Regions from separate parts of the Streptomyces sp. CA-249302 genome, predicted to be linked through region 1. Evidence: riboswitches for the same ligand, from Rfam matches in the RefSeq annotation. Region 1 holds a riboswitch; each other region holds the start of a gene.
The links. Region 1 has a riboswitch for cyclic di-AMP ahead of ACQEWB_RS20100 (transglycosylase family protein). Riboswitches for the same ligand answer to the same signal wherever they lie in the genome.
Positions count from the first base shown of each region.

Region 2: linked by a shared signal. The riboswitch ahead of ACQEWB_RS28215 (transglycosylase SLT domain-containing protein) and the one ahead of ACQEWB_RS20100 (transglycosylase family protein) in region 1 are both predicted to bind cyclic di-AMP.
Region 3: linked by a shared signal. The riboswitch ahead of ACQEWB_RS29375 (NlpC/P60 family protein) and the one ahead of ACQEWB_RS20100 (transglycosylase family protein) in region 1 are both predicted to bind cyclic di-AMP.

Region 1 is NZ_JBNJMG010000001.1:4,503,520-4,508,972, forward strand. Features, by position in the region: gene eno (phosphopyruvate hydratase) at 1-629, opposite strand, end outside; gene ACQEWB_RS20100 (transglycosylase family protein) at 922-1,605, opposite strand; cyclic di-AMP (ydaO/yuaA leader) riboswitch at 1,609-1,774, opposite strand; gene ACQEWB_RS20105 (transglycosylase family protein) at 1,993-2,940, opposite strand; gene ACQEWB_RS20110 (cytochrome P450 family protein) at 3,094-4,389, opposite strand; gene ACQEWB_RS20115 (tetratricopeptide repeat protein) at 4,386-5,453, opposite strand, start outside.
Region 2 is NZ_JBNJMG010000001.1:6,246,468-6,251,920, reverse strand. Features, by position in the region: gene ACQEWB_RS28230 (polyprenyl synthetase family protein) at 1-826, opposite strand, end outside; partial or broken gene ACQEWB_RS28225 (peptide MFS transporter) at 1,056-1,485, shown strand; partial or broken gene ACQEWB_RS28220 (CocE/NonD family hydrolase) at 1,668-1,992, shown strand; cyclic di-AMP (ydaO/yuaA leader) riboswitch at 2,249-2,440, shown strand; gene ACQEWB_RS28215 (transglycosylase SLT domain-containing protein) at 2,446-2,928, shown strand; gene ACQEWB_RS28210 (HAD family hydrolase) at 2,933-3,748, opposite strand; gene ACQEWB_RS28205 (FAD-dependent oxidoreductase) at 3,904-5,106, opposite strand; gene ACQEWB_RS28200 (ATP-grasp domain-containing protein) at 5,170-5,453, opposite strand, start outside.
Region 3 is NZ_JBNJMG010000001.1:6,495,134-6,500,586, forward strand. Features, by position in the region: gene ACQEWB_RS29360 (NlpC/P60 family protein) at 1-12, opposite strand, end outside; gene ACQEWB_RS29365 (hypothetical protein) at 444-797, shown strand; gene ACQEWB_RS29370 (tellurite resistance/C4-dicarboxylate transporter family protein) at 775-1,764, opposite strand; gene ACQEWB_RS29375 (NlpC/P60 family protein) at 2,066-3,223, opposite strand; cyclic di-AMP (ydaO/yuaA leader) riboswitch at 3,232-3,403, opposite strand; gene pcrA (DNA helicase PcrA) at 3,646-5,453, shown strand, end outside.

The sequences.
Region 1 (5,453 bases):
AAGCCGCCCTCGTCGCCGAGGCCGGTGGACAGGCCGCGGCCCTTCAGCACCTTCTTGAGGGTGTGGTAGACCTCGGTGCCCCAGCGCAGCGCCTCGGAGAAGGACTCCGCGCCGATCGGGGCGATCATGAACTCCTGGATGTCCACGTTGGAGTCGGCGTGCGAGCCGCCGTTCAGGATGTTCATCATCGGGACGGGCAGCAGGTGCGCGTTCGGGCCGCCGAGGTAGCGGAAGAGCGGCAGGTCGCTGGCCTCGGAGGCGGCGTGGGCGACGGCGAGGGAGACGCCGAGGATGGCGTTGGCGCCGAGGGAGCCCTTGTTGTCGGTGGCGTCCAGGTCGAACATCGCCTGGTCGATCAGGCGCTGCTCGGTGGCGTCGTAGCCGACGAGCTCCGGGCCGATCTGCTCGATGACGGCGAGGACGGCCTTCTCGACACCCTTGCCCTGGTAGCGGTTGGGGTCACCGTCGCGGAGCTCGATGGCCTCGAAGGCACCCGTGGAGGCGCCGGACGGGACGGCGGCACGACCCGTGCTGCCGTCGTCGAGGCCGACCTCGACCTCGACCGTGGGGTTGCCTCGGGAGTCCAGGATTTCCCGGGCTACGACGACGTCGATGGACGGCACGAGCATCTCCTTCTTGGGATCTGACGCGGCTACGGCACTGCCGCAGCGGCTCTGCGAGACGAGCCTAACCGGCTCCGGCCGATCGGCCACGTCGCCGACCGCCCCTTGGGCAGAACCGAGAGTAAATTGTTTCCGAACGGAACAAAAACCTGCGCGAAAGAGCGCACAAAAAGCCCCGCCCCGGTGCGTACGGGGGAACACGCACCGAGACGGGGAGCCCGTGGGGGACGGGGGAGACCCTCACGTGTCCTCCATATTGGTGGACACGGCTGTGTGGGCCCTGTGGTTCAGCTAGGACTTACTTCAGGTGCAGCTGCTGACCCGGGTAGATCAGGTTCGCGTCCTCGACGATGTCCTTGTTCAGCTTGAACAGCTTCTGCCAGCCGCCCTTGACCTTGTGCTTCTCGGCGATCGAGCTGAGGGTGTCGCCCTTGACGACCTTGTACTCGCCGTCGCCCTTCTTGACCTTCTTGCCGGTCGGGGTGGTGACGGTCTTCGTCGACTTCTTCACCGTCGTGCGCTCGGAGGAGCGGGAGGCGGTCTGCGACTCGGAGGAGCGGGTGCTCGTGCTGCTGGAGGAGGAGCTCGACGCGCTGCTGCCGTTGTAGGCGGCGCTGGACAGGCCCGTACCGCAGACCGGCCAGGCACCCTTGCCCTGGGATGCGAGGACCTTCTCGGCGACGGCGATCTGCTGCGCCTTGGAGGCCTGGTTGGCCTGCGAGGCGTAGGCGGTGCCGCCGTACGCGGCCCAGGTGGAGGCGGAGAACTGAAGGCCGCCGTAGTAGCCGTTGCCGGTGTTGATGGACCAGTTGCCGCCGGACTCGCACTGGGCGACGGCGTCCCACTCGGAGGCGGTGGCGGCGGAGGCGTTGCCGGCGGCCATCAGCGGGGCGGCGATGGCGACACCGGTGACGCCGGCGAGCGCGGCGACGCGGGTGGCCTTGGACGGACGACGATGCTTGCCCTTGCCGGAAAACAGCATGGTTGATCCCCTCACCGACGCCTGCGAGGTGAGCTGTCGGGTTCGGGCCGGTTGAGTTGCCCTGCCACGTGCCTCCCGGCACGCGACTTCACCCCAAGCCGCCACCGTCAACTGCCCGGTGGGGCACTTACCTTGGGTCCCCCGCTCCTGCCTACGGCGCTGCTAAGCGACGACTGTTCCCGTACGGCCGCTGGCAGGACTCGGCGTTGCGACAGACGGGGCTCGGGTTGCCGAGCGGTGACGACCGTAGACAGGGACTCCGCGGAATTTCAAAGACGATCAGGGCTTCTGAGACTCATCCCACACTTTCACCAAACCGGACATTCAGTGGCGAAACATGACGCGAACTCCCGTCGTTTTTCGCCCTGTTCGACGCCGATTCGACACCTATTCGACGGGGAGTTCCAGGGTCTGACCGGCGCCGATGCGGTTCGGGTCGGTGCCGATGGCCTGCTTGTTCGCGGCATAGAGGGCGCGCCACCCGCCGTCCAGGCCAAGGGAGTCGGCGATCGAGGCGAGGGTGTCGCCGGCGTGGACGGTGTACGTGTCGTTCGTACGACCCGTGTCCGCGTCCTCCTCGGCGGCGGCACCGCGGTGGCGGCCGCCGCCGATCGCGCCGGTGTCGACGAGGCTCCAAGAGCCGACGGCCTGCTCGGAGTTGTCCGACTCGTCACCCTTCGCCCGATCTGTGGACGAACTGTCGGCCTCCTGTGAGGCGGAGGGCGACGCCGAACTGTCGGATTTGGCGGAGTTGTCCGCGCCGTCCGCCCCGTCGGCAGAGGCGCTCGGGGAGGCCGAACTGTCGGATCCGTCACCCGAGGACGAGGACGAGGAGTCCGAGGCCGAGTCGCCGGACGAGTTGGACAGGCCCGTGGAGTCGGAACCGCCGGACGAGTCGGAACTCCCGGACGAACCGGACGAGTCGTCCGCGACACCGGTGTCCACGTCGGCCGAGCCGGAGTCCTTGGTCAGCCCGGTGGTCAGCCCGCAGGTGTGGAACGCGCCCACGCCCTGGTCGTCGAGCAGCTTCTCGGCGACGGCGATCTGCTGGTTCCGGCTGGCCAGATCCGCGCTCGGGGCGTAGTCGAGGCCGCCGTACTGCTCCCAGTGCTCCTGGGTCAGCTTCAGTCCGCCGTAGAACCCGTCACCGTTGTTCTCGCTCCACGAGCCGCCGGTCTCGCACTGGGCCACCTTGTCCCAGGTGTTCCCGTCGGCGGCGCTGGCGCCGCTCGCGGCGAACAACGGGATCGCGATGGCGGAGCCGGTCACGCCGGCCGCGACGAGGAGAGCCGGAGCCTGGCGGGGGCGACGGTGACGACCGTTCCCGGAGAGCATGCGGAGGCCTTTCGCGAGACAGCAGTGACCGCGGCGCGTGAAGCTTGGGCCAAACCTTGGCGCCGCCATGGTCCGAGAACCTATCGACTGACGATCACTTGTCACAAGTTAATGCCGCGTAGATCACGTGAAGATCACAGACTTGAGTGCGTGTCACGTTTGGCCGGATGGCTGTAGTGGCTCAACAGGGCTGAACTCGACCGGCAGCGTACGCAGTCCACGCATGATGAGCCCCCCGCGCCACCTCAACTCCGCCGGGTCGGCGGCAAGTTGCAGATCCGGGAGCCGGGTGAGGAGGGTGGCGAGCGCGGTCTGCCCCTCGAGTCGGGCCAGCGGGGCGCCCAGACAGTAGTGGATGCCGTGTCCGTATCCCAGGTGCTGGTTGTCGCGGCGGGAGAGGTCGAGGGTGTCGGGATCGGCGAAGCGCTCGGGATCCCGATCAGCCGCGGCGAGTACGACGAGCACCGGATCGCCGGTCGCGATGTCCTGGCCGCCGATGCTGAGCGGCTCGGTGGCGAACCGCCAGGTGGCGAGCTCGACGGGACCGTCGTACCGGAGAAGCTCCTCGACTCCCGTCTCCAGCAGGCCGAGTTCGCCGGCGGCGAGGGAGGACTGGAGGCGGTGGCGCTGGTCGGGGTGGGTGAGGAGGGCGTAGGTGCCGTTGCCAATGAGATTGACGGTGGTCTCGAAACCGGCGAACAGGAGGATGAAGGCCATGGCGGCGGCCTCGTTCTCGGTGAGGTGCTCGCCGTGGTCGGAGGCGCGGATGAGACCGGAGATGAGGTCTTCACCGGGGGCGGGTTCGGCGGGCAGTGCCTCGCGTTTGCGGTGGATGAGTTCGGCGAGATAGCCGCGCATCTTCTTCACGGACCGCGCGACGCCGCCGCGCGGTCCGCCGCCGTGCCGGATCATCATCCCGGCCCAGTCCCGGAAGTCGTCCTGGTCCTCTCGGGGGACGCCGAGCAGATCGCAGATGGCGTAGATGGGGAGGGGGAAGGCGAAGTCGTGGATGAGGTCGGCTTGGCCCTTCGCCGCGAACTGGTCGATGAGGTGGTCGGTGAGCTGCTGGACGCGGGGCGTGAACTCGGCGACGCGGCGGGGGGTGAAGGCCTTGCTGACGAGTCGGCGGAGGCGGGTGTGGTCCGGGGGGTCGATGTTGAGGAGATGCGTCATCAACTCGGCCTTCCGCTCCCCCGGGATACCCGTCTTCCCCTTGGCGTGGGCGGGCTCGTCGTGGTGGGCGGGGTTCTTGGAGAGGCGGGGGTCGGCGAGGGTCTGCTTGGCGTCGGCGTACCGGGTGACCAGCCAGGCTTCCACTCCGCTGGGGAGGGTGGTGCGGTGGACGGGGGCGTGGTCGCGGAGCCAGGCGTATGCGGGGTAGGGGTCTGTGGCGAATTCCCAGGTGAAGAGTTCGGGGGTGGGGGTGGCGGGGGTGGGCTGGTTGGTCACTCGTCGACGGTATCCGGCGGATCGGTGGCGGGGTGGCCGGGTGGCTTCGGGAGGCTTTCGAGGAGGTCGGGCGGGTTGGCTTCGGCGGCCCTGCGGAACCATTCCTCGGCCTCCGCGGTCCTGCCCTGCTTTCTCAGCAGTTCCGCGATGAGGTCCTCGGTGTCCGTGACACCCTGCCCCAGAGCCTGCTGATACAACGCCATGGCCTCGTCGGAGCGGCCCTGTCCCTCCCACCAGATACCCAGGTTGCGGGTCGCGTCCGCGTCCCCGCCGTCGACCGCCTGCCGGTAGAGCCGCTCCACCTCGGCCATGTCGCAGTCGGTCCGCCAGGAAAGCTGCGCCCCCAGTTCGCTCGCCGCACGCGCGTCTCCCCATGCGACCGCGTAACGGAGCCAGTCGTGGCCCTTCGCCTCCTCCGCCCACCACCGGCTGAGGAGGGTGCCCAGACTCCCCGCGACCTCCCGATGGCCGGCGATCGCGGCCCTGCGCAGCCAGCGGATCGCCTCACCCTCACGTCCGGTCCCGGCGAGCATGTCGGCCAGCTCGTGCGCCGCCGTCCAGTCCCCCGCCTCGGCCGCCGTGCGCAGCCAGCGCTCCGCCCGCCGCCGCAGCAGGCTGCCGAGCCGGGCGGCGGCTTCGGTGCTGCCCGCCGTGGCCGCCAGTTCCAGGTACCGCAGCGCGCGGTCCTCGTCGCCGCGGTCCTCCATGATCCGCGCCAGTTCGACCTGCGACGGCAGGTGCCCCGACTTCGCCGCCATCCTCAACCACGCCTCGCGCTCCTCTCCCTCGGCGCGCCGGGCGAGGCCGAGCACCACGTCCAGGTCACCCGCCTCGATCCGGGGCTGCATCGCCGTGCGGGCCGCGTCGAGGACTGTGCGGAAGTCGGGCGCGGAACCCTGCCCACGGAACGCGTCGAGCAGCGTCCACCACACCCCGTCCGGCACCGGCTCCAGGTCGCCCGACCCCACCGCCTCCGCGACCAGCGCCCCGTACGCGCGCCAGGTGTCTCCCTCGTCGCCCGGCACCAGCAGTCCCGAGACCCCGAACATCGGGGTCGTCGCCCA
Region 2 (5,453 bases), 1.7 Mb from region 1:
TGAGGTCGGAGTCGAGCAGCTCGCACAGCGCGATGTCCTCGGCCAGCCCAAGCCGTGCCGCCCGCTCGCGCAGCCGCAGCACCGGCAGCGTCGGGATGCCCTCGCGCAGGTCCGTGCCCGGCGTCTTGCCGGACTCGTGCGAGTCGGAGGCGATGTCCAGTACGTCGTCGGCGAGTTGGAAGGCGACCCCGAGCCGCTCGCCGTACTGGGTCAGCACGTCCACGACCGTCTCGTCGGCGCCCGACATCATCGCGCCGAACCGGCAGGACACGGCCACCAGCGAGCCGGTCTTGCCGCCGAGCACGTCGAGGTAGTGGTCGACCGGGTCCCGGCCGTCCTGCGGACCCGCCGTCTCCAGGATCTGGCCGGTGACGAGGCGTTCGAACGCCTCGGCCTGGACGCGGACGGCCTCCGGGCCGAGGTCCGCCAGGATGTGCGAGGCGCGCGCGAAGAGGAAGTCGCCGGTCAGGACCGCGACCGAGTTGCCCCAGCGGGTGTTGGCGCTGTCGACCCCGCGGCGCACCGCGGCCTCGTCCATGACATCGTCGTGGTACAGCGTCGCGAGGTGGGTCAGCTCCACCACCACGGCCGAGGGCACGACTCCGGGGGCATAGGGGTCCCCGAACTGGGCGGCAAGCATCACGAGGAGCGGACGGAACCGCTTTCCACCCGCCCGTACCAAGTGCTGGGCGGCCTCCGTGATGAAGGGGACCTCGCTCTTGGTGGCTTCGAGCAGTCCCTCCTCGACGGCCGCCAATCCGGCCTGGACATCGGCTTCCAGAGCCTGGTCCCGCACGCTCAGCCCGAACGGCCCGACGACGGTCACGAGGGGTCTCCTGTCTGCTGGTGTCTACTGCCGGTTACGAGGTTTGTCGATAGGTCGCTGCCATCACTCGAGTCAGCGTATCCGGTCACCTTTCGATCACCGATGCCGCCCGCCCGTCCAGCAGGGGCGGTATCGGATCACGCCCGGTATGTTTCTGATCACCCGATAACAACGGATATTTATCGACTTGAGCTGACCACTTGTTCCACCTGGAGGGAAGCCGCCAACCGTGTCCCGAACCGAAGCCGACGTCGAGCCCGGCAGCCAACCACCCCCCGAGGACGACCACGCCTACTTCGGCCGGCCCAAGGGCCTGCTCACGGTCGCCCACGGCGGCATGGGCATGGCGGCCGGCTCGCCGACCGCATCCTCAGTTCGTACCGCGCCGTCCTGTGGGGCGGCATCCTGATCGCCTGCGGCCACTACGCGATGACGGTGCCGACCCAGGGGATGGCCTGGGGCGGACTCGGCCTCATCAGCGCCGGGACGCCGGCTTCGCGCTGTACCAGATGGCGATCAACATCGGCGCCTTCGCGGGCCTGCTGATCACCGGCCGGCTCGGCGACCACAAGGGCCGGCACCGGGGTTTCTCGGCGGCCGCGATGGGCATGACCTTCGGACTGATCCAGTACGTCGCGGGCCGCCGTCACCCAACCGGGTGACGTTACCCCTCGCGCATCCGGGTCTCGGCGCCGCCGGATTCGCGGTCGAGCACGCACGAGCGACAGCGACGACTCCGCGAGCGCAGAGACCCGATTCTCCTGAGGCCGAGGGCTCGGGGTTCCTTGCAAGGACGCGATGAACGGCATCGGGCGTGCCGTCCCGTCGGGCGCCGCGTACGGGCAGTTCGCTGGAACTGCCCGTACGCGCGCGTGCGTCGGCCGAGCCGGCGATCACCTTCGAGGAACCGGAGCAGTACGAGCCGCTCGGCGCCCCAGGGCGGGTGGCGGCTGGAGGCCGACCCGCTGTCGGCCCGCACCCGCTCCGACTGGTCGATCCGGCCGCACCGCCCGGACCTGCCCTGGGACACGACGATCCGGACGCGTTCCGAGATCAGCTGCGACGCGGAGTCCTTTTTGACCTCCAATGAGGTTGTTTGCACGGAGGGCAGCGAGGTCGCGTTCCACCGGACCCGGGAGAAGCGGATTCCATGGACGGCCAATTGACGGCGAGTTGAGGGCATTGCCCGATTTGCCACCCTTGTGGACGCCAGTGAGTTGGCTCACGCCGGACCATGATCGGCATTCCATCACATTTCGGCCGATCCGCCTTTTCCGGTATGCCAGTTGAGCCTTGGCAGCAGCAAAGGATCAAGCACCCCATACGCCTCAGAGCAAGGTCAATAGGGGTGTTCTGTGAATCCGGTACTTGTTCCGGACATGTGCTCTCGCATACGTTCCCGGCCTGTCGGGCGGACGCCGAATCCTGCCACCGCCCGGACCATCCACCGAGAACGCACGGGCAGGAGCGGGGGACCCAGGTAAGTCGCCGGGGCTGGACGTCTTCGGACATTCCGGACCGGCTTGGGGTGTAGTCGTGTCGCCTTGCGGCGGCGCGGCCGGGCAGCTCCCGCCCGAACCCGACAGCTCACCTCGCAGGCGACGGAGAGGAACCCCGTCATGTCCGCTGCCGCTCAGCACCGCCGTCCCGCCCGCTCCCGCATAGCCCGCAAGCTCGCCGCCGTGGGCCTCGGCGCCACCGTCCTCGCCCTCCCGGTCATCGGCGCGACCAGCGCCTCCGCGGCCACCACGACGACCGTGACCGCCACCTCGCTGGGCTACTCCAACACCCTCGACGGCTGGATCCGCGCCTCCCTCCAGGTGATGGCGCAGCACGGCATCCCCGGGTCGTACAACGGCATCTACCGCAACGTGATCCGTGAGTCCTCGGGCAACCCGTACGCCATCAACAACTGGGACTCCAACGCGCTGGCGGGCACCCCGTCCAAGGGCCTCCTCCAGGTCATCGACCCGACCTTCGCCGCGTACCACGTCTCCGGCACCTCGTACGACCCGTACGACCCGGTCGCCAACATCACCGCCGCCTGCAACTACGCGGCCCAGCGGTACGGCTCGATTGACAACGTCTGGGGCGCCTACTAGGCCGCTACCGGCCCTGTGGGAAGAGTCTTTCGAGGACGACGGCGATGCCGTCGTCCTCGTTCGACAGGGTGATCTCGTCGGCCACCGCCTTGAGTTCGGGATGGGCGTTGGCCATGGCGACGCCGTGGGCGGCCCAGTCGAACATGGGGATGTCGTTGGGCATGTCCCCGAAGGCGATCGTCTCGTGCGGGCCGAGGCCCAGGTGTTCGGCGGCGAGCGCGAGACCGGTCGCCTTGGTGATGCCGCATGGCTGGAGTTCGACGGTTCCGGGTCCCGACATGGTGACGGTGGCCAGCGAACCGACCACGGCACGCGCGGTCGCCGCCAACTCGTCGTCGGACAGGTCGGGATGGCGCAGCAGCACCTTGCTGATGGGCTCGCACCACAGGTCGTCGCGGCGGCCGACCCGGACCGCGGGCAGGGTCGGGTGCGGCATCAGATAGCCGGGCTCGACGAGGGTGAGCCCGTCGACGCCGTCCTGGTCCACGGCCGCGTACACCATGCCCACCTCGGCCTCGATCTTGCCGAGCGCGGTCTCGGCCAGCTCCCGGTCCAGCGTGACGGACCACAGCAGCCGGTCCGCGCCGGCGTCGTACACCTGCGCGCCCTGCCCGCACACCGCGAGCCCCTTGCTGCCGAGGTCGTCCAGGAGCGGCCGCACTCTGGGGGCCGGCCGGCCCGTCACGACCAGGTGACGGGCACCGGACTCCGCCACGCGCGCGAGGACGGCGAGGGACCGGTCGGAGAGCGTGTCGTCGCCTCGGAGCAGCGTGCCGTCCAGGTCGGTGGCGATGAGTGCATATGCGGTGGGTGCGGCCATGATCAGAGAATACGGACAGTACGCCCCATGGACTCATCGCGAACCGGACGACCGCCTTGTTCACCTGCGTGACCTGGTCAACTCCCGTACCAGTGCAGTCCCTTCGAGGCAACGGGCGGCCCGCGCCGCGGGGGCGGCGGGCCGCTCGTCGTCAATCAGGCATGTGCCGCCGCCAAGTGCTTGGCCAGCCTCGGCGACGCGAACTCCGTACCGCAGACGAACCGCATCACCGGGCCGTACGAGGCGGCGGACGGCAGGCCGGTGAAGTACAGACCCGGGACCGAGGAGACGTAACCGGCGCCCAGCCTGGGCGCGCCACGGCTCACCGCGAGGCGGGTGCGCAGTTCGTGGCCTAGGAAGTCCATCGCGGCTATGTCGACCCGGTAGCCGGTCGCCGCGATGACGTGGTCCGCGGAGAGGTTCTCCGTGCGGCCGGTGTGGCTGCGGACCGTGAGCGTCGGGCTTGTGCCGTCCGTGTCCGTGCGCACGATCCGGTCGACCTCGCTGACCTGCACCTTGCCCTCGAAGCGGTCGCGCAGCCACCAGGCACCGAGGGGGCCGAGGACGCGGCGGACGAGGTAGTGGCGGGCCTCGGCGGGCAGATAGCGGTACGGGTGCGGGTAGTAGCTGAGGGCCCACAGCGACCAGGCGCGGCCGAAGGGCGACTCGGGGCGCAGCTTCGGCTGCTTCCACGGCGGCGCGCCGAACGCGACCCGGCCGCGGCCGCGGGAGACCACCCGCACCTGGGCGCCCGCCTCCGCCGCCAGCGCCGCGGTCTCCAGCGCGGACTGGCCGGCGCCGACCACGATCAGGTCCTTGCCGGAGTAGCGCGTGAGGTCGTGGTGCTGGGAGCTGTGGGAGACCGGGCCCGTGGGGGTGGGTCCGTCCGCCGCGGCCGTGGCGAGCTCGGCCGGCAGGTGGGCGAGGCCGGACAGGCCGGTCGCGACGACGACCGCGCGGGCGGTGAACAACTCCCCCGAGTCCAGCTTCAGTTCGAAGACGCCCGCCTTGTTCCGGTCGACCGAGACCACCCGCACCCGCTCCAGCTCGGGCACCAGCTTCTGCTGGAACCACTCGCCGTAGGCGATGAAGGTCTCGATCGGGATGATGTCCTCGTCGGTCACCAGCCGCTTGATGCCGGCGGCGTCGCAGTAGTCGACGAGCTTGTGACCCTGCTGCGGCGCGTCCAGACTGGAGGCGACCGGGGTCGACTTGAGGAGCATGCCAGCGGGCATGTGGTCGCGCCAGCTGACCATGGGCTCGCCGAAGACGCGGACGGGTATGCCGCGGGCTCGAAGGTGGGCGGCGGTCGACAGGCCGAAGGGCCCGGCGCCGATGACTGCAACCGGTTGGATCACGAAGTCCCTCCCCAGGACGTCACTTCGTCACTCCGTGCCGGCTCCGACAGCTGTGCTGATGGTTCAGCTGCCCGAACCGGTGGTGCCGCCGCGGCGGTTGGTGCGCCACAGCTGATACAGGTGCTTCGCGCCCGGCCGCACGAAGCGCGCGAGCATCGTGAGGAACGGCAGCGGGTCGTCACCCGCGAGCCAGGCCAGCTCGGTCCCGCTCGCGCGCGCCGGTGCGTGCGGCGTCGTATAGCCGCTGCGGCGGTAGGCGAGCAGGGCGGGCAGGTCGATGTTCTCCACGATGTACCGGTGACCGGCCCGCTGTTCCCCCTCCGGGACGGAGCGGCCGGTCAGGTCCA
Region 3 (5,453 bases), 2.0 Mb from region 1:
GTGCGCTGCCACGTGGACTGCACGTCCTTTCGTACGACCGCCCCGGACACCGGGACGGCTTACGCGTCCGGCGGCGGCCCGCACAGGGGGAGCGGGCCGCCGCCGGACCTTCTCGGCGGTGGTGATCGACTGCCGCCCCTGGCCCGGGCGGCGGTGGGGAGCCGGTCACCTGGTGGAGGACGCTAAACCCGGCTGTGTCGGCTTGGTAACGCACTGTGCGGAAGTGTCCCGCGCGGATCGGCCGATGACCGTAAACGACCGTGATCCCGGACCGGAGCCGACGACTTCACGCAGTGCGCTGACCGATGTGGCGGTTCCTGGACACGTACGAGTGACGGGCTGCTATGAGCCGCATATATGCAAGATCCACTCATGCCGGGCGGGCGGCTCGCGGCGGGGCCGGTGTAGGGCGCACCGAGCGCCCCTGTCTAAGCTCCGGCCTCATGGACGTACTCATCCATCTCTTCGTCGGCCTGCACATCGTCGGCATCGCCTCGCTGCTCGGCGGCTTCCTCACCCAGATGAAGGCGATGGGCCGCGGCGAGGCCCGTTTCGTCCCGGCGATGCTGCACGGCGCGCTGACGATGCTGGTCACCGGCGCGATCCTGGTCGGCCTCAACCAGGCCGACGACCAGCACGTCAACAACATCAAGATCGGCCTGAAGCTGGCCCTGCTGATCGTGATCCTCGGCCTGGTCTACGTGAAGCGGGACGACGAAAAGGTCGACAAGAGCCTGTTCGGGCTGGTGGGCGCGCTGACCACGGCGAACATCTTCATCGCGGTGCTGTGGACCTGACCCCGGCGCGGGCGGCGGCGACGGCCCCCGCGGCGACGGCGAGCCATGCCGCCACCGCGATCCACAGCAGTATCTGACCGGGGCCCTTGAGCCACGGGATGTCGAGGGCGGCGGCGATGGACAGCGTCGCCGTCGCGGTCATCCCCATCGGGAAGACGGTGGCCCAGCGCCGCACGTCGTAGTGCAGCCGGGGCCGCAGTGCCTCGGCGACGAGCAGTACGGCGTACCAGGCCACGTCGAGCACGAGGAGCGTGACGGTGACGGCGCGCAGGACGCCCCGGTCGTCGTCGTTCCACAGGTACAGACGCGAGCTGTCGGCGGCGATGAGCTTGGACCCGGCCAGCGCCGAGATGGCGAGCGCGCCGCCCGCGACCCAGTGGTCGCCGGCGCCTTCGAGGATCTGGCGCGGGTCGAAACGGGCGAGGGCGAAGCCGTAGATCACCAGGCCGAGCCAGAACAGCACGAGCGCGGTGCGCGCGAGCCACCCCACCGCCTGCGCCCCGGCCAGCGCGGCCGCGAGCACGGCGAGCCCCTGTGTGGCCACGCAACACAGGAACACCGCGCCCGGCATGCGCCGCCTCCAGTGTCGTACGACGTCCACGAGCAGCACGGGCCACAGGACGGCCGCCAGCGCCAGCAGGGCCTCGGCGAGCGTCTGCCACCCGAGTGCGGAGAACCGCGTCCCCAGGACGGTGGTCGCCGCGACGGCGGTGAGCGCGGCGGGCGACCCGGCGTCGGCCCGCCACCGCTCCCTGTCCAGCACGAGCCGCGCGACGAAGTCCGCCGCCAGTCCGAGCCAGGCCGCGCAGGCGATCACCAGCGCGACGCGCGACACCACCTCGTACCCGGTCAGATGCAGCCCGATCGACACGATGCCGGTCGCCATCACGGCAGCCCCGGCCGCCGGCGGACGCTCCGCCCACCAGGCACGGAGCGGGGAGGACGTGTCGGCGGAGTGGGCGGCCATGCAGCCGATGCTAAGGAGCACACCACGGGTTGCGGGCGGGGCACGCGCGCGTGGGCGAGGGAATTCGCGCGGGCGCGGGCACGGAGGCAGGGGCGCCCGGAGAGGAGAGGGGGCGCGCGGGGCGTGTCGCGCGCTGGCGCTCGGGAACCATCGCGCGCTGAGCGCTCAGCGCTCAGGGCGCGCAGGAATCTCCGCGCGCCCTGCGCTCAGATCGCGCGAGCCCCACAAGAGGCACGTGAGGAGCCCCGGCGCCCCCGGCGCCCCCGGCGCCCTCGCGCTCGACAGCCCCGGCGCCCCTACCTCACGCCGGCCGCACCACGCTGTGGATGATCGACTCGCCGCCGTAGTAGATCGACTCCTCGCGGACGTACGCGCCGGGCTTGGGGGCGTGGATCATCATGCCGTTGCCTATGTAGATGCCGACGTGGCTGATGTCGTCGTAGAAGAAGATCAGGTCGCCGGGCTGGGCGTCGGCGAGGGAGACCGTGGTGCCGGCGTTCACCTGGTCGTAGGTGGTGCGGGGGAGGGAGACGCCGGCGGCCTTCCAGGAGGCCTGGGTGAGGCCGGAGCAGTCGTAGGAGCCGGGGCCGGTGGCGCCCCAGACGTACGGCTTGCCGATCTGCGCGCGCGCGAAAGCGAGGGCCTTCTCGGCCTTGGTGGAGTACGAGGAGTCGGTGGAGGTGCTTCCCGAGGTTCCCGAGTCCGAGGAGGAACTGCTCTCCTGGGCCGCCTCCTCCTTGGCCTTCTGCTCGGCCGCCTGCTGCTTCGCCAGCTCCGCGGCCTTTTGCGCGGCCTCTTCCTGCTTCTTCTTCTCGATCGCCGCGAGCCGCGCCTTCTCCTCCGCGGTCAGCTTCGACAGCAGATCGCGCGCGTCGGAGAGCTTCTTCTGGACCGTGGACTTGGCCGTCTGCAGGTCGTTCTGCGACTCGGTGAGCGACTGGAGGCTCTCGGAGGCCTCCTGCCGCTTCTTCATCGTCGCGGACTGCTCGCTGAAGTAGTCGTCGACCTCGCTCTTCTGGCGGGAGGTCAGCCGGCCCATCAACTGCGTCTGGTCGAAGTAGTCCTGCGGGGTGTCGGCGAGCAGGAAGGTCGCCGTGTCGGGCGCGGCGGCACCCGTGCGGTACTGCGCGGCGGCGAAGGAACCGAGCCGCTCCCGCTGTTCGTTGAGCTTCTGGGCGCGCTTGGCGACGTCGTCGAGGAGGGTGTCCACGCGCTTGCGCTGCTTGGAGGTCTTCTCCTTCGCCGCGTTGTACTTCTCGGTCGCCGACTCCGCCTGGCGGTACAGGTCGTCGACCTTCTTCTCGACTTCCTCGAGGGAGGGGTTCCCGTCCGTCGACGGGGCGGCGTTGGCCGTCTGGGAGAGCAGGGCCACGGAGGTGAGGGCGGCCGTGGCGAGGGCGGGGGTGCGTATGCCGGCCACACGCGTACCTGCGGGACGCGACTTGCGGTGCGACGCCAAGGTTGGCGACTCCTTCCATACTCCGCCTACCGAGTTAGCTGTCGGGTTCGGGCGGGTGGTTCGGAAGGGTTGCCCTACGGTCCGTGTCCCTCAAGGGAGTTGGACCGATTCACCCCAAGGTCGGTGTGGGTCCCCGGCTCCGGCTGCGCGGCGGCGCCCCGGACTCGGCGGAGGCCGCACGGCCCGGCGAGGTTCGCCGGTGGGGGTCGTACGGCCTGCTCGGAACGGTAGCCAACTCGTGTGGCCCGTGTGAAGGTTGATGTTCGATATGCCCGATACATTTTCGTGACCTTTGGTCAGGCGATCGGAGTTCGTCACATTCTGTGATCATGCGGCATGGGAGCGTTACGACCGCCTCGGATCCGGCGATGTTCCCGGGGCGGCAGCGGGTTGTCAGTGGGGCACCCTAAACTCGGAGAGCGATGAGCAGCCTCTTTGACGACAGCTTCCTGGCGGACCTCAAGGCACCCCGTGGCCGTGAGGAGGAACCCCCACCGCCGCCCGAGGACGATCACGTACCGGAGCCGGTTCCGGACGATCTGTTCGGCGGGAGGTTCGACGTGCCGCCGGACCGGGACGCGTACTACCGTGACGGCGCGCCCCGCCCGGTGATCGACGCCGCCGCCCTGCTGGACGGGCTGAACGAGAACCAGCGCGCGGCCGTCGTGCACGCCGGCACGCCCCTGCTCATCGTGGCCGGCGCCGGCTCCGGCAAGACCCGTGTGCTCACCCACCGCATCGCGCACCTCCTCGCCGAGCGGAACGTGCATCCGGGCCAGATCCTCGCGATCACCTTCACCAACAAGGCCGCGGGCGAGATGAAGGAGCGCGTCGAGCAGCTCGTCGGCCCGCGCGCCAACGCGATGTGGGTGATGACCTTCCACAGCGCGTGCGTGCGGATCCTGCGCCGGGAGAGCAAGAAGCTCGGCTTCACCTCCTCCTTCTCGATCTACGACGCCGCCGACAGCAAGCGGCTGATGGCGCTCGTATGCCGCGATCTGGACCTCGATCCCAAGCGGTACCCGCCCAAGTCCTTCAGCGCCAAGATCAGCAACCTGAAGAACGAGCTGATCGACGAGGAGGACTTCGCTGCCCAGGCCGCCGACGGTTTCGAGAAGACCCTCGCCCAGGCCTACGCCATGTACCAGTCGCGGCTGCGCGAGGCGAACGCCCTCGACTTCGACGACCTGATCATGACCACGGTCAACCTGCTCCGTGCCTTCCCGGACGTCGCCGAGCACTACCGCCGCCGCTTCCGCCACGTCATGGTCGACGAGTACCAGGACACCAACCACGCCCAGTACGCGCTGGTCAGGGAGCTGGTCGGGACCTCCGAGCACCCCGTGGACGTACCGCCTGGCGAGCACGACCTCCCGCCCGCCGAGCTGTGTGTCGTGGGTGACGCCGACCAGTCGATCTACGCCTTCCGCGGCGCGACGATCCGCAACATCCTCCAGTTCGAGGAGGACTACCCGAACGCGACGACGATCCTCCTGGAGCAGAACTACCGCTCCACGCAGACGATCCTCTCCGCCGCCAACGCGGTCATCGAGCGCAACGAGTCCCGCCGCCCCAAGAACCTGTGGACCAACGCGGGCGCGGGCGCACGCATCACCGGCTATGTCGCCGACACCGAGCACGACGAGGCCCAGTTCGTCGCCGAGGAGATAGACCGTCTGACCGACGCGGGCGACGCGAAGGCCGGCGACGTCGCCGTCTTCTACCGTACGAACGCCCAGTCCCGTGTCTTCGAAGAGATCTTCATCCGTGTCGGCCTGCCCTACAAGGTCGTCGGCGGTGTCCGCTTCTACGAGCGCAAGGAGGTCCGGGACGTCCTGGCCTACCTGCGCGTACTGGCCAACCCCGAGGACTCGGTGCCGCTGCGCCGGATCCTGAACGTCCCCAAGCGCGGCATCGGCGACCGCGCCGAGGCGATGATCGACGCCCTCTCCCAGCGGGAGAAGATCAGCTTCCCGCAGGCGCTCAAGCGGGTCGACGAGGCGTACGGGATGGCCGCGCGGTCGACGAACGCCGTGAAGCGGTTCAACACGCTGATGGAGGACCTCCGTACGATCGTCGAGTCGGGTGCGGGACCGGCGACCGTCCTGGAGGCGATCCTCGAACGGACCGGCTACCTCGCCGAGTTGCAGGCCTCCACCGACCCGCAGGACGAGACCCGGATCGAGAACCTCCAGGAACTCGCCGCCGTGGCCCTGGAGTTCGAGCAGGA